Regions from separate parts of the Yersinia massiliensis genome, predicted to be linked through region 2. Evidence: predicted binding sites of a transcription regulator. Region 2 holds the regulator's gene; each other region holds the start of a gene.

Region 1 (4,657 bases), 2.2 Mb from region 2:
CACGGCAATAGCAGAAAGTGATCGTGCCAAATCACGGGAAAGATTCGAAATACGCGAAGCTTTAACGCCCGGAGCCAGATCTAGCTCGAAACGAGTAATGACAGGCCCCGGAGAAATACCAACCACCTCGGCTTTCACGCGATAATCGCCCAAACGCGCTTCAACCAAACGTGCTGTTTGCTCTAATGCAAACATATCAACTGGTTCTTCTTCCGCTGGCGGTGAAGAAAGCAGGTCGAGTGTCGGTAATGGTGTCGTCGGTTTGACCAAAGGCTGGTCATTTCGCATCAAGAATGGGTGAATCAAGCTATCCATCGCTGGCGTCGGTTCGACAGAAGGAGCAGCTTGGCTTGGTGGTATTGATTGCACCGGTGTTGTGGGTTGAGAAACCAACGGCGGTACTGGTGCGGTATAAGTCGGTGCCACCGCTGGTGGTGTGTACGCGGAGTACGTATTAGCTGAAGAGTGTGTATTAGCTGAAGAATAAGCAGATTGAGCCGGTGCTGCTGGCTCTGAATGCGCTTGATACCCAGATACATGTTGATGTGGCGGCTCTTGCTCCGAGTGATCTGACGAAAAAGTGCTGTTCTCAGCAACGGACTCACTCTGAGCAGAAAGCGTGAATAGAGGCTCACGCGGGCTCTCATCAACTAAATCAGCCATTGGCGAGAAAGTGAACGCGCTGTGGGTATCGACAGGCTGAACTCGTTCAGCTGCACTGCTTTCGCTATTCTCGATTTCACGACTATAAAGGTTATTTTCATGATGAGCAGCATCTTCACTTTGCGTGGTGCTATACCGTTGTTGCTGTTGTGCAGCATACGCTTGTCGCAATGCAGCCTCTTGCAGAGCTTGTTCATCTTCAGGCTCTGGCGCGGAGAAAATATTAACGCCAGCAGCATCAGGTTGGCCATAGCGCGCTGATTGTTGGTCAGCAAAGGCTTGACGTAATATTGCCTGTTGCAGCGCAGCATCATCCTCTGACTCACTTTGAGGATCAAATGACGTTGCATTTACCTGGGCGTTTTGTGCTTCTTCTTCATGCTGCTCACGTTGTTCCTGTTCAGCGATACGCTGCGAAGGCAGCTTAATGCCGTAAGAGGCCAATTCACGTCGCGTTGGAATACGTACCGGATTCGGCCGCGGTAATTCTGGACCAATCCCTTGCTTAACTTGCGAACTGCTATCGCTGGTCGCCGTAAATGCTGGCATAAATGTCGCGGCTACCGTACTTGCACCAACTACTCCAGCAACCGAAATTGGGTTAGATGGCGATGCCATACCCGCGGCCACATCCGCAGCAGTGAGGCCCTCAAGACCAGCCCCTACCCCAGGATTCATAGAAAGCAAGTTGTCCACCTGATCGCTATGACGCTGCGCGGTTGAAAAATCAAATGGCGAATGACGGGTCTGTTCTGCTGGTGTCTCCCATGACCCCATTTGAGGGTCATGGCGTTCAGCCGGTGACATGATGTCACGACGCGGGATTGGAGTGGATGATTCTTCTGGTATTTCAAAAGAATACAGCGGGGGTGTCGCGGAGACATTGTCAGTTGGTGAAACCAGACTGTTAGTAACCAAGGAGTTTAGGGCATGAGTATGAGCAGTATCATTATGACTAGCATCCTCATAACTCAGAACAGGGGGAGTAGCGACCTGTGCAGGAGCCGCCACTAACGCTGAGGAATCATCACTCTCTGTAGCACGTAGCGAACTCAGTAAAGGATCATATTCATCGTCATTTTCAGTTAACGGTAATGGCTCATCAGTCACAGAAGGTGCTGAAAAGAGGACATCATCCGCATCGGCATAAGCTGAATTTGCCGCTAGCGCACTAGCTGTTACAGCGCCTGCTGCCACGGCTTTTTTCGCCACCGAGTCTTTTTCTTGCTCGTTAGTCTGGTCATCATCTACATAGTCACTGCCATCCTCATCGTCGTAGCGCTCTTCGCGACGAGAACGATTAGTCATAAATGCCAGTGAACCTAAGACCACACCACCAATTTTTTCAGCGATGACCAACCAAGACCAACCGGTAAAGAGCGTTAAGCCAACAGCCCAAATACAAAGCAGCGTCAGTGTTGCTCCCACACCATTAAACCACGGCAACATAGCATTACTAAATAAGCTACCAATCACCCCACCCGAAGCGAAGTAATAGAGATCATCAACATTAAGCGCAGCCAAGCCGCATGACGTTAAAATGAGGGCTAATGTGCCTATAAGGCGTAATGAAAGTGCAAAGTAATCAACATGCTCACTGGCATCGCGCTGGCGAAATGCTGCCCAGCACAACATCACCATAATGACTGGGATTGCATAAGCCAAAACACCAAAGGTAAAGAACAGCGTATCGGCCATCCACGCACCTATACCCCCACCAAGATTGTGGATAGGTTCGTGCCAAGCAGTTTGGGACCAACTGGGGTCCGAAGGATTAAAACTCAGCAGCGCTGCCATTAAGTAGGCTGCAAGAAGGGTTACCACAATCAAAACAGCCTCAAGCAAACGACGCCCGCTGCTTAGCTTTTTCAGAGTAACTTCTTTGTCTTCTGTATATTCCTGGCTCAAGAAAGGCTCTCCAGGTTCCTGTTAACTGGTATGAGTAACAACGCCGAGAACCCTCCCGGCGTTGAAACTGTATGAATAAACAGGAGTGTAACCAAATTACTCAGGTTTTGCACCTGCCTGTTTACCGCGTTTTAATCACAAGGCGGTTACTCTGCTTCACTTCTTCCATGACCACATAGGTACGGGTATCGTTCACGCCCGGTAGGCGAAGCAAGGTCTCACCGAGTAAGGTACGGTAAGCGGACATATCAGGTACACGGGTTTTCAACAAATAGTCGAAATCGCCTGACACCAAGTGACACTCTTGAATTTCCTCAAGATTTTTTACAGCAGCATTAAATTGCTCAAACACATCCGGAGCACCACGATTCAGAGTAATCTCAACAATAACCAGCAATGATGCATCCAAATATTGTGGATTAAGCAGTGCGGTATAACCATGGATGAAGCCCTGACGCTCTAAACGGCGAACTCGCTCTAGACATGGTGTTGGTGACAATCCTACTCGTTTTGAAAGCTCTACGTTAGAGATTCGCCCATCCTTTTGTAATTCATTCAGGATGTTACGATCAATACGATCAAGCTCTTTCCCCGGCCGTTTTTTATTATCTATCATCTTATAGTCTCTCTTAATTTCCTTGAGTCTGCGGCATACCCTAAATGTAAGGACCTTTAGAGCTTGCTACAAACCACGACCCGCAGCCTGTTTTATGCAAATATATCAACACGTTGTTAACTCACACCCTGTCTGTCCAACTGTATGCGAGGTACTCGATGATTATTAGCGTTGAGGAAGAGATAGCGCATCACAAACAACCGCAGATACATCCCCCCTACGGTTATTCGATAACTGACTCCACATGCCATCCAGTATTAATCGAAAACATTCCAGGGTTTTCGCTTGATGTCAGTGACACCAAAACTGAAATTATGGCGCGCAGATAATTTCTTCTTCCTATGATGTTTTCGCAAATGCGCAGCCGATTGTCAAAGTAAAAGAAGTTAAATCAGTAGAACGTGCCAGAATTAAAATCTCAGCCCCCTTCACTTAGCTATTTTTTCACCGCTTATTTGCGATAAAATGGTGCAAATTTCTCTCTATCTAAGACAGCTTTTTTTAGGCGCATTGGCTCACAAGCCACATTCTTTATGGGGTCAACGCTTTTTCAGGTTTTTTTTTCCATAACGTAGAAATCAATTTTGGTCCAATTTGTCACCAAACTTAATTTTCTTATCCGGTAACTGCCGATTCTCAATACATTTAGTCTATTAAATAGGCATTGCCTATCAAACAAATCGCTATCAACATTTTTGTCTGCTTTTTTTCATGCACAATTTTCCCTACAATCGCTAATATTGTCCGCCATTGTGGGAAAGAGGTATTCATGAGCACGGCTAAACATAGCAAATTGATTATTCTGGGTTCTGGCCCTGCAGGTTATACCGCGGCAGTTTATGCAGCACGCGCTAACCTAAAACCTGTATTGATTACCGGAATGGAAAAAGGTGGTCAGTTAACTACTACAACTGACGTCGAAAACTGGCCCGGCGATCCCGAAGGACTCACCGGCCCAGCACTGATGGACCGGATGCATGAGCATGCTGAAAAATTCCAGACAGAAATTCTGTTCGATCATATCAACAGTGTTGATTTGAAAAATCGCCCCTTCCGCCTATTTGGTGATAGCGATGAATACACTTGCGATGCGTTAATTATCGCAACTGGCGCATCTGCCCGCTATTTGGGGATGGAGTCTGAGGAAGCGTTCAAAGGCAAAGGGGTTTCTGCCTGCGCAACTTGTGACGGTTTCTTCTACCGCAATCAAAAAGTTGCAGTCGTCGGTGGCGGTAATACTGCCGTTGAGGAAGCACTGTATCTGGCAAATATCGCTGCTGAAGTCCATTTGATCCATCGCCGTGATAGCTTCCGCTCCGAAAAAATTCTGATTGATCGCCTGATGGAGAAAGTGAAAAACGGTAACATCGTGCTGCATACTGACCGTACGCTGGATGAAGTACTGGGCGATGAAATGGGTGTAACCGGCGTGCGCCTGAAATCAACTCAAAGCAATGAAACCGAAGAACT
Region 2 (4,657 bases):
AGAACTCGATATCAGGCCAGTATTGAAGTTAAAAAGACAAAATTGCGATGCTCGCCAACCCTGCGCCTTTTCATCTATCGGCGATTAACAGTAAATATGGTAAAATCCCTTCAATTCGACTGCGGCGGGATGTATATGATGAACCCTATCAATCAGGAAAAACTGCTGGCTCAAGCTGAAAGCTTGTGTCAACAACGTAACGTCCGGCTGACACCGCAACGTCTTGAAGTATTGCGCCTCATGGCACAACAGCCCGGCGCAATCAGTGCCTACGATTTATTGGATTTGCTGCGCGTATCTGAGCCTCAGGCTAAGCCTCCGACAGTTTATCGCGCATTAGACTTCTTGCTGGAACAAGGGTTTATCCACCGTGTTGAATCAGCTAACAGCTATGTGTTGTGCCATCATTTTGAAGAGCCGACCCACACCTCAGCCCTCTTTATCTGCGATAGGTGCAAGATAGTGACTGAACGTACTACGGTGGGTATCGAAGAAGCATTGGCACAATTAGCAAAACAGTCTGGTTTTACGCTGCGTCATAGTGTGGTTGAAGCGCATGGTTTATGTGCTGAATGCGGGGTAATCGAAGCGTGTGAAAGCCATGATCATTGCGATCATGACCACTCAATTGTGGCAAAAAAGAAGTGATTGAGGCAAAAGAGAGCAACGCCCAAGAATCTCGTTTAAGCTGTCGTCGATATCACGGCAGCCTTATTTTTAATATTAGCCATGACCAGCAAATATGAGACACATCCTTGTGTCGCGTCGATACAAACAATCATTCCAATGAAAATCCTAATATAGACTCTATTATTAACATGCATCATCAAAGATGATTGAATAATAAATTTAGTTAAACAACCGATATGAGGCTTATTTAATTAATAGTGATTATTCTAGCATGCAGAAATTCGAATCATTTGTATCGATATCAGATTAATTCCATTTAGTGATGTGACTACCAGCGATATTTGCTGTGGTCTTCCCAGGCCTTCACTTCTTTCTCAGCCTGCTCTTTCTGATAGCCGTATTTCTCCTGGATTTTACCGACCAGTTGGTCACGCTTTCCTTCAATAACCGTCAGGTCATCGTCAGTCAGCTTACCCCATTTCTCTTTCACTTTACCTTTAAACTGCTTCCAGTTACCGTCAGCTTGATCTTTGTTCATGATATCTCCGTAATCTTTGGATTAGTCAGTTTATTTAATTCAACACGATAAATATTTTCCATATTAATAAGCATCTAACGCCATCTATATAAACTAATAATTTATAGTTATTAACTTATTTAAGCATCAGTAGAAATATTTATCGTAGGAATAACTATAGCAGAGGAGACTGATAATTAAAGGCTGGTTGATATTAATGACTGGATTTAGATCAAGAAAGCAAAAATAGCGACTGAGAATATTCAGTTAAAACAGCAGGTAATAATGTATTATCGGAATGCTCTCAATTTAAATATGATAAGAAAGATTGTAGGGAAATGGATAATATACCCTTCTGATGGGAAGGGTATATTGCGGTCAATTAATTCAGATCCAGTCCCCATTACGGATGACGCCAACAGCCAATCCCTCAATGGTGAAGCTTTGTTCGCGCAGATCAACGACGATCGGCTCAAACTCGCTGTTCTCTGGCAGCAGCTGTACGATGCTACCCTGCTTTTTAAGGCGTTTTACTGTCACTTCATCATCGATACGTGCCACAACCACTTGCCCGTTCCGCACATCCTGCGTTTTATGTACGGCTAGTAGATCGCCATCCAGAATACCGATATCTCTCATCGACATTCCATTAACCCGCAGCAGAAAATCTGCGCTCGGCTTAAACATTGAAGGATCAACTTTATAGTGCCCTTCGATGTGTTGCTGTGCCAGCAGTGGTTCACCTGCAGCAACCCGCCCAATCAGTGGCAGGCCCTCTTCTTCTTCCATCAGCAAACGAATGCCACGCGAAGCGCCAGAGACAATCTCTATCACGCCTTTACGGGCCAATGCTTTTAAATGCTCTTCAGCAGCGTTAGGAGAACGAAATCCCAGACGCTGCGCAATTTCAGCACGGGTCGGTGGCATACCAGTTTGCGCCAAGTGATCGCGCACCAGGTCATAAACCTCTTGCTGTCTGGTCGTAAGTGCTTTCATTCCGCCCCCTGTTTGTTTATACAGTTTTGCTGTGAGTATATACAGGTAAGCGGATATTGGGAACCAAAGAGTGAATAAAAACAGGGATTAATCACAGCTTAATTGTGTCCTGTTGTGAACTCGCCGCGGCTTTATGCGCCATAGCGTCAACTCAAATGGTGCCAAAGTACAGATATCCAGACAAAAATAGCCAGCAGAACAGCTAAAAACACGGCAGCAGAGCCCATATCTTTAGCCCTGCCGGATAGCTCATGAAACTCACTGCCGATACGGTCGACTACCGCTTCAATTGCACTATTGATAACTTCAATAATAATCACTAGAACAACGCTACCAATCAATAAAATGCGGGCTACAGCATCTAAATCTAGCCAGAACGCCAGTATGATAGCCACGAGCGCAACGACAGCCTCTTGGCGAAAAGCCGCTTCATTGTGCCAAGCTGCGATTAAGCCTTTCGCAGAATAACCCGCTGCTTTGTAGATTCGGGTTAGCCCTGTTAACTGATTTGCCATGTTTTATTGCCTTTATCTTAAGGAGATGATGATTTTTACCGCTTTCTGTTGTCTCATCACCACAGATCTAAAAACCAGTTTCTGGTATCCTTGCGATGAATTGCTAACAAGAGGCTTCAAGTTGTCATGTCAGGTTGGCGTAAAATATATTATAAGTTATTGAATTTACCACTTAAATTGTTGGTAAAAAGCAAGGTTATTCCGGCAGATCCTGTGACTGAGTTAGGGTTAGACCCATCTCGTCCAATTCTGTACGTTTTACCTTATAATTCCAAGGCAGATTTGCTGACTTTGCGAGCGCAATGTCAGGCACAAGATCTGCCCGACCCTTTGATTCCATTGGAAATTGATGGCGTACAACTCCCAAGCCATGTCTTTATCGATAATGGTCCAAGGGTCTTTCGCTATTACGCACCAAAACAAGAGTCAGTGAAGTTATTCCACGATTATTTGGATTTACATCGTAATAATCCGGAATTAGATATCCAGATGCTACCGGTTTCCGTGATGTTTGGTCGCTCACCTGGGCGCGAAGGTCACGGCACACCTCATCTGCGGGTATTGAACGGCGTTGAGAAGTTCTTTGCTGTCTTGTGGCTAGGCCGCGATAGTTTTGTCCGGTTCTCAACCACGGTGTCACTGCGCCGGATGGCCAGTGAGCATGGCACAGATAAAACAATCGCTCATAAACTGGCTCGCGTGGCGCGGATGCACTTCTCTCGTCAGCGTTTGGCGGCGGTCGGCCCAAGTTTGCCAGCCCGTCAGGATCTGTTCAATAAGCTGCTGGCCTCTAAAGCGATTGAAAAAGCCGTTGCCGATGAAGCGCGGACTAAAAAAATATCCCACGAGAAAGCACAGCAAAATGCCATTACGTTGATGGAAGAGATTGCGGCAAACTTCTCTTATGAAGCCGTACGTCTATCTGACAGGGTATTGAGCTGGACATGGAACCGCCTGTATCAAGGCATCAACGTCCATAACGCTGAGCGAGTACGGCAGTTGGCGCAAGATGGCCATGAGATTGTTTATGTGCCTTGCCATCGCAGCCATATGGATTATTTGCTGCTCTCCTACGTGCTCTATCATCAAGGGTTAGTACCTCCTCATATTGCTGCCGGTATTAACCTTAACTTCTGGCCTGCTGGCCCGATTTTCCGCCGTTTGGGTGCGTTCTTTATCCGCCGTACTTTTAAAGGCAATAAACTCTATTCAACGGTGTTCCGTGAGTATTTGGGTGAGCTGTTTACGCGTGGCTATTCGGTAGAATACTTTGTTGAAGGCGGCCGTTCACGCACGGGTCGTTTGTTAGAGCCTAAAACCGGCACGCTGTCGATGACCATTCAGGCCATGCTTCGTGGTGGGTCACGCCCCATTACCTTAGTGCCCATTTATATTGGCTACGAGCATGTCATGGAAGTGGGCACTTACGCCAAAGAACTGCGTGGTGCGACCAAAGAGAAAGAGAACTTACTGCAGATGCTACGTGGCTTGCGCAAGTTACGTAATCTCGGTCAGGGCTATGTTAACTTTGGTGAACCCATTCCGCTGACCACCTACTTGAACACGAATGTGCCGCAATGGCGGGATGCTATCGATCCGATTGAAGCACAGCGTCCAACTTGGCTGACACCAGCAGTGAATGATTTGGCTGGCAAGATCATGGTTAGAATCAACAATGCGGCAGCGGCAAACGCCATGAACCTCTGCTCTACCGCATTATTGGCCTCACGCCAGCGCTCACTGACTCGCGAGCAGTTACTTGAGCAACTCGATTGCTACCTGCAATTGATGCGCAACGTACCTTACGCGAAAGACGTCACTGTTCCGGATAAAACGCCGGAAGAGTTACTGAATCACGCCTTGAATATGAATAAGTTCGAGGTGGAGAAAGACAATATCGGTGACATCATCATCCTGCCACGGGAACAAGCCGTGCTGATGACTTATTACCGCAATAATATCCAGCACTTGCTGATGTTACCGTCGCTGATTGCCAGCA
Region 3 (4,657 bases), 2.3 Mb from region 2:
GTTACAACTTCTTTGTAGCCTTTAACTTCGATCTCTACGCGACGATCTGGTGCCAGGCACTCGATCAGAGCAGCACGTGGTTTCACGTTGTCACAAGTGTTGCCTGTAACTGGGTTTGCTTGGCCTTCACCGCGAGCGGTGATTTTGTCAGCAGGGATACCTTTAGAAACCAGGTAATCACGCACGCTGTCAGCACGACGCTGAGACAAAGCTAAGTTAGGAGCTGGTTGACCGATACGGTCAGCAAAGCCCAGAACCACAACAGAACCGTCTTTAGGATCGATAGAGCTCAGCTGTGCGTACAGTTGGTCCAGAGCTTGCTGGCCTTCTGGTTTCAACGTTGACTTGTTGAAAGCGAACAGTACGTCAGATTTCAGCGTGAAACGCTTAGTATCAACAACTGGCGCTGGCGCTGGAGCTGGAGCAACTACTGGTGCTGCTACATCATCCTGACCGAAACGGTAAGAAACACCAACACTCAGCAGACCGTTGTCTGGACGAGCACCAACGGTAGCTTTATCACCGATGTTGCTAACCCATTGGTATTCCATACGGGTTGCCCAGTTTTTGGTCCAAGCGTATTCTGCACCCAGAGCAACCAGTGGAGAAACACCAGTGTCGTGCGCTGTAGCGCGTGTATCGGTAGCAGCGTTATAACCGCTAGCGTCTGCACGCCATACCAGACCACCCAGACGAGTGTAAACGTCCAGATCTTGTGCTACAGGGTAGCTCAGTTTAGCAGCTAACTGAACGCCTTGTGCTTTGAAAGCGCCATTGTTAGTGTCGCCTTTGTAAGGCATACGGCCAAGCCAGTCGTAACCCATTTCAAAGCCCAGGTATTGGTTTGCTTGGTAACCCAAGAACGCACCAGCACCGACTTGGTCTTTATGAGTTGGGCCGTCATTATTAATGATGGAACCCGTGTCTTGGAACTGAGACCAGCCCAGTTTACCACCGGTGTACCAGGTGTTATCTTTCGGTGCGGCTTGCGCTACTGTAGCGAAACCTGCCAGTGCCACTGCTAATGCGATAGCTGTCTTTTTCATTTTACGCCTCGTTATCATCCAAATAGGCAATGAGCTTTTAAAAGCCAAGCCCTTGGTTAAAATTCTTCGTTAAGGTTTAAACGCTCCCGTTAATCACGTTGCCAGTATGATTTGGCATTCTAGAGCAACCTTAGCGAAGTAAAGTCTACAACGTGGCGAGAAACTTACAAGTCTGATGTAATAATCTGCCTGAAAAAAACGCGAAATAGTGCATGTTCTTTAACGATTTAGCCGTAAAAAACGGCTTTTCAACCTCGATATTTTCTGCTGAAAGCCGCATTCCGACTCGCTTTATAATGGTTTTATAGTGGGAAGCGCTAAAAATTGTAATAATTCATGGGATAAATCCTAAATTCACTTAATGATACAAAGAAGAATGAATTTTTAACGTTGCGCACTGTCCTTGAACCGTTTTTGTGTCATTTAGCGGATGCATAACAAACCCGTAAGTATTTCCTAGCTTTGCCGCTAAATGTAAACGAGCACGATCATCATCTGATAACTCAGGTAACCAACCCAGTACGACACTGTAATTTCCCGTCAATAATGCTTTTTCCATCGCATCGACAGTCGATAATGGGCTGATTTGTCTTACTTGAACGACTTTACTTGCGGGTAGGCCGGACTGTTGTAACCACAAACGACTCAATTTCTGTTGTGGTGTTAACCATAAAAGCCACCGAGCTTGTTTACCGAGTTGTTGTAATAAAGGAAGCAATAACTGGGTTACTGCAGGCTGGTTTGCACTGTACACAAGTTCACTGATAAGACCACAATCTGATGGTGCATCAACTCTTTCCACGGCATCGCTGGTAACAAGAGAATGATAATTAGCTTGATAAGGTTTAAGTGATTGAGTGCGCATGATTAACCTCGCCTGTAGTGTGCTGTATGCATATACAGTAGTCACTGTTTGTTAGAAGATCAACTAAATTTTTACAAGACGCTTCGCATAATTGTGAAGTAAATCCGTGCAAATTCATTTTGTATTTGGCTCGGTAATCCATTTTAAGTATTTTTTAATTAGTTGTTCCTCTTACACTTATTGCAACTGAATAGGGACGTTAGTTCGGATTTTTACTAAAGGAGTAGTCATGAAAAACGCATCAGAAAACAAAATCATGCAAGCACGAGATTGTTTTGATTTTTTAGGTCAGATCACGGTCCGCTCACAATTTGGCGGCTATAGCCTATTGGCTAATGGGATTATGTTTGCGGTCGTTTCTGAGGGAGAACTGTATTTGCGGGCGAATGATCAGGTCGAGGGAGTCTTTCGTGCCAGAGGGATGACGAACCTTGTTTATGCCAAACGCGGAGCGCCGATCCTACTGCGCTATTACAGGGTGGATACTTATCTTTGGGATGACGAACGGACATTATGCCATTTTGCCAAGCGGGCTTACGAAGAAGCTAAAACTGAGATTTTAAGCAAAAAAGGGCCAACTGTTCGGCTGAAGGATTTACCTAATCTGAGCGCCAGCCTCGAACGCCTGTTATGGCGAGTCGGTATCAAAAATGCATCAGATTTACGCCTTGAAGGCGCAAAGCGGTGTTACCTTAAATTACGCGCTTTGCGAGGCTCGCTCGGGATAAACATATTATTGTCGCTAGCGGGGGCTATTAGTGGCTATCACTACGCTGCTCTGCCACTAATGATACGAGTTGAGCTGATTGAATGGTTTGAAATACACATCGGCGCAATGTATGAAACAGCCTGATCATGGGCTAATAAAAATCAGCCCATGGCGCTTTTATTGTCTGATAGACAAAGTTATCCGGTCTGACTGATACGTTTATTCAGTTCACTCAGTTCAGGTAACAGTTCAAGCAGTAAGCCAATCTGCTGCAACACCAATTGGTCTTTACTCTCCGGCTCAGGATTGCACTCTTGCAGCCGGGTAGATAAGCCGGTTAATACTTGAGACATTTGTGTGCTGTCAGGTTGCTCTTGCTCAAGTGTGCCCTCGACATAACAAATAGCATCATTGAGTAAATTCAATGTGGCCGTATTCGTCAGTTTCTCGCGGTGAGCACCTAATGCAGAAATATAACTGAGCATGGTGTGGTTTAGGCAGAGTAAGCGGAATGCTGCTTCTTGGGTTTCTGGATTGTTTTTGGGCTCAGCGGACATATTTGAAATGACAGAAGCGAGTTCGGCATCGCAATTATGTGCATCTCGGCGCGCAATACGGTAGGGCAGACTATTATCTTTGCCTTGATAATATTGCACCAAAATAGCATCGAGATAGCGGCAGTTCGCATTCAATGTTTTGTGAACGACGGTCGGGAGTTGACGGAACTTCCAGTCTGGCCAGATAAAACTCACGGCAACCCAGGCAATAGCACATCCGAGTAAGGTATCGAATACACGTGGTGCAGCGACTTCAAATCCTTCGCCTAACAAGTTAAAGCAGAGCAAAACCAATAAGGTGATGAACATTGTGGCGTGGGCATATTGAACATTGCGGAAGGCAAAAAACAATACACCCGTAATGACGATCAGGATTAACTGCCCTTCAATAGAGGGCACAAAATAGAGGATAGGTAAGCCAATGAGTATCCCAGCTAACGTCCCGATGATACGAAGTGCGAGGCGGCGACGGGTAGCATTATAGTTGGGTTGGCAGACAAACAGGCTGGTTAGCAAGATCCAATAACCGTGGCGCATGCCGGTAACTTGGATAAAGGCATAGCCGACACAGAGTACAAGGGACATCCGAATAGCATGGCGAAACAGTGCTGATTTTGGTGTCAGGTGGCGGCTAATCCGTAGCTTGATATCACTCCACCCAGTCAGACGATCGTCAGATAAACGGCTTTCTGGTTGAGGGTCTTCTGCTAAGTCCTGTTCTGACTCAATTCCCGCCAGTTGTGCATCAATTGCCCGCAAGTTTTTCAGTAAATGTGATAGCGCCTTAACTTGCTGCGCGTGTTCATTATTAGCGAGCTCTCTGGCCAATGCAGCATCTAAAAAAGTGAAGGCACGTTCGAAACGAGGGTCATGTTGATACTTTTGCCGCATTAGTATGGATTGTGAGAGCTGCATACAGGCTCTGGCTTGCATGTTCAATAAGCGCTGAAAACGAAAGAGAACATCGCTGTAACGGAATTTCTCGCGCAATGCTTGGTATTGGACATGCGATGAACTGGCTCGCTCATGAATATCTTGCGCGACAAAATAATAATGAAGGGTTCGCCGAGTCCCACGTTGTCCTCGGTCACCTTTCAATCGCGTCACCAGCGAAGCTTTGGCCTGATTTAATGTTGTGACTAATGTTCCGTTCGCCATCGCCACATCAATAATGGGCTGATCGACATCAGGTTCAAGATCGGGGTCAAATAAATTGGCCTTAGCTTCTAAATAGCGTGCGAGCTGCTGATAACAGCGGGCCAAATTGTCCTGTAAGGGGCGAATAGGAAAGATAAGATGGCCGCAAAGCGTTAATAGGTTGTACCAGACGGCACCCAGTATCAGTAGTAGGGGCTGCTGATACCAAATCTGATACATAGAAGTCCCCAGCATGGTGTAGATGGCAATCAACAATGCGCCAAAAGCAATGGTCGCATAACGTTGGCCTAATGCGCCCAGCAGTATAAAACCGCAAGTTGAT

The links. The regulator LexA, encoded in region 2, represses DNA repair genes until DNA is damaged. The targets are predictions, from matches to a motif close to TNCTGTATGTACATACAGNA.
Positions count from the first base shown of each region.
Region 1: DA391_RS14470 (DNA translocase FtsK 4TM domain-containing protein) is a predicted target of LexA. The motif match lies at 2,637-2,656, and genes of this name have one in related genera.
Region 3: sulA (SOS-induced cell division inhibitor SulA) is a predicted target of LexA. The motif match lies at 1,932-1,951, and genes of this name have one in related genera.

Region 1 covers NZ_CP028487.1:3,090,137-3,094,793, forward strand. The annotation lists gene DA391_RS14470 (DNA translocase FtsK 4TM domain-containing protein) at 1-2,571, opposite strand, end outside; gene lrp (leucine-responsive transcriptional regulator Lrp) at 2,693-3,187, opposite strand; gene trxB (thioredoxin-disulfide reductase) at 3,957-4,657, shown strand, end outside.
Region 2 covers NZ_CP028487.1:345,147-349,803, reverse strand. The annotation lists gene zur (zinc uptake transcriptional repressor Zur) at 139-648, shown strand; gene DA391_RS01580 (CsbD family protein) at 959-1,168, opposite strand; gene lexA (transcriptional repressor LexA) at 1,535-2,143, opposite strand; gene DA391_RS01570 (diacylglycerol kinase) at 2,290-2,658, opposite strand; gene plsB (glycerol-3-phosphate 1-O-acyltransferase PlsB) at 2,785-4,657, shown strand, end outside.
Region 3 covers NZ_CP028487.1:3,014,758-3,019,414, reverse strand. The annotation lists gene ompA (porin OmpA) at 1-1,046, opposite strand, end outside; gene sulA (SOS-induced cell division inhibitor SulA) at 1,405-1,911, opposite strand; gene DA391_RS14195 (TfoX/Sxy family DNA transformation protein) at 2,141-2,764, shown strand; gene yccS (YccS family putative transporter) at 2,818-4,657, opposite strand, start outside.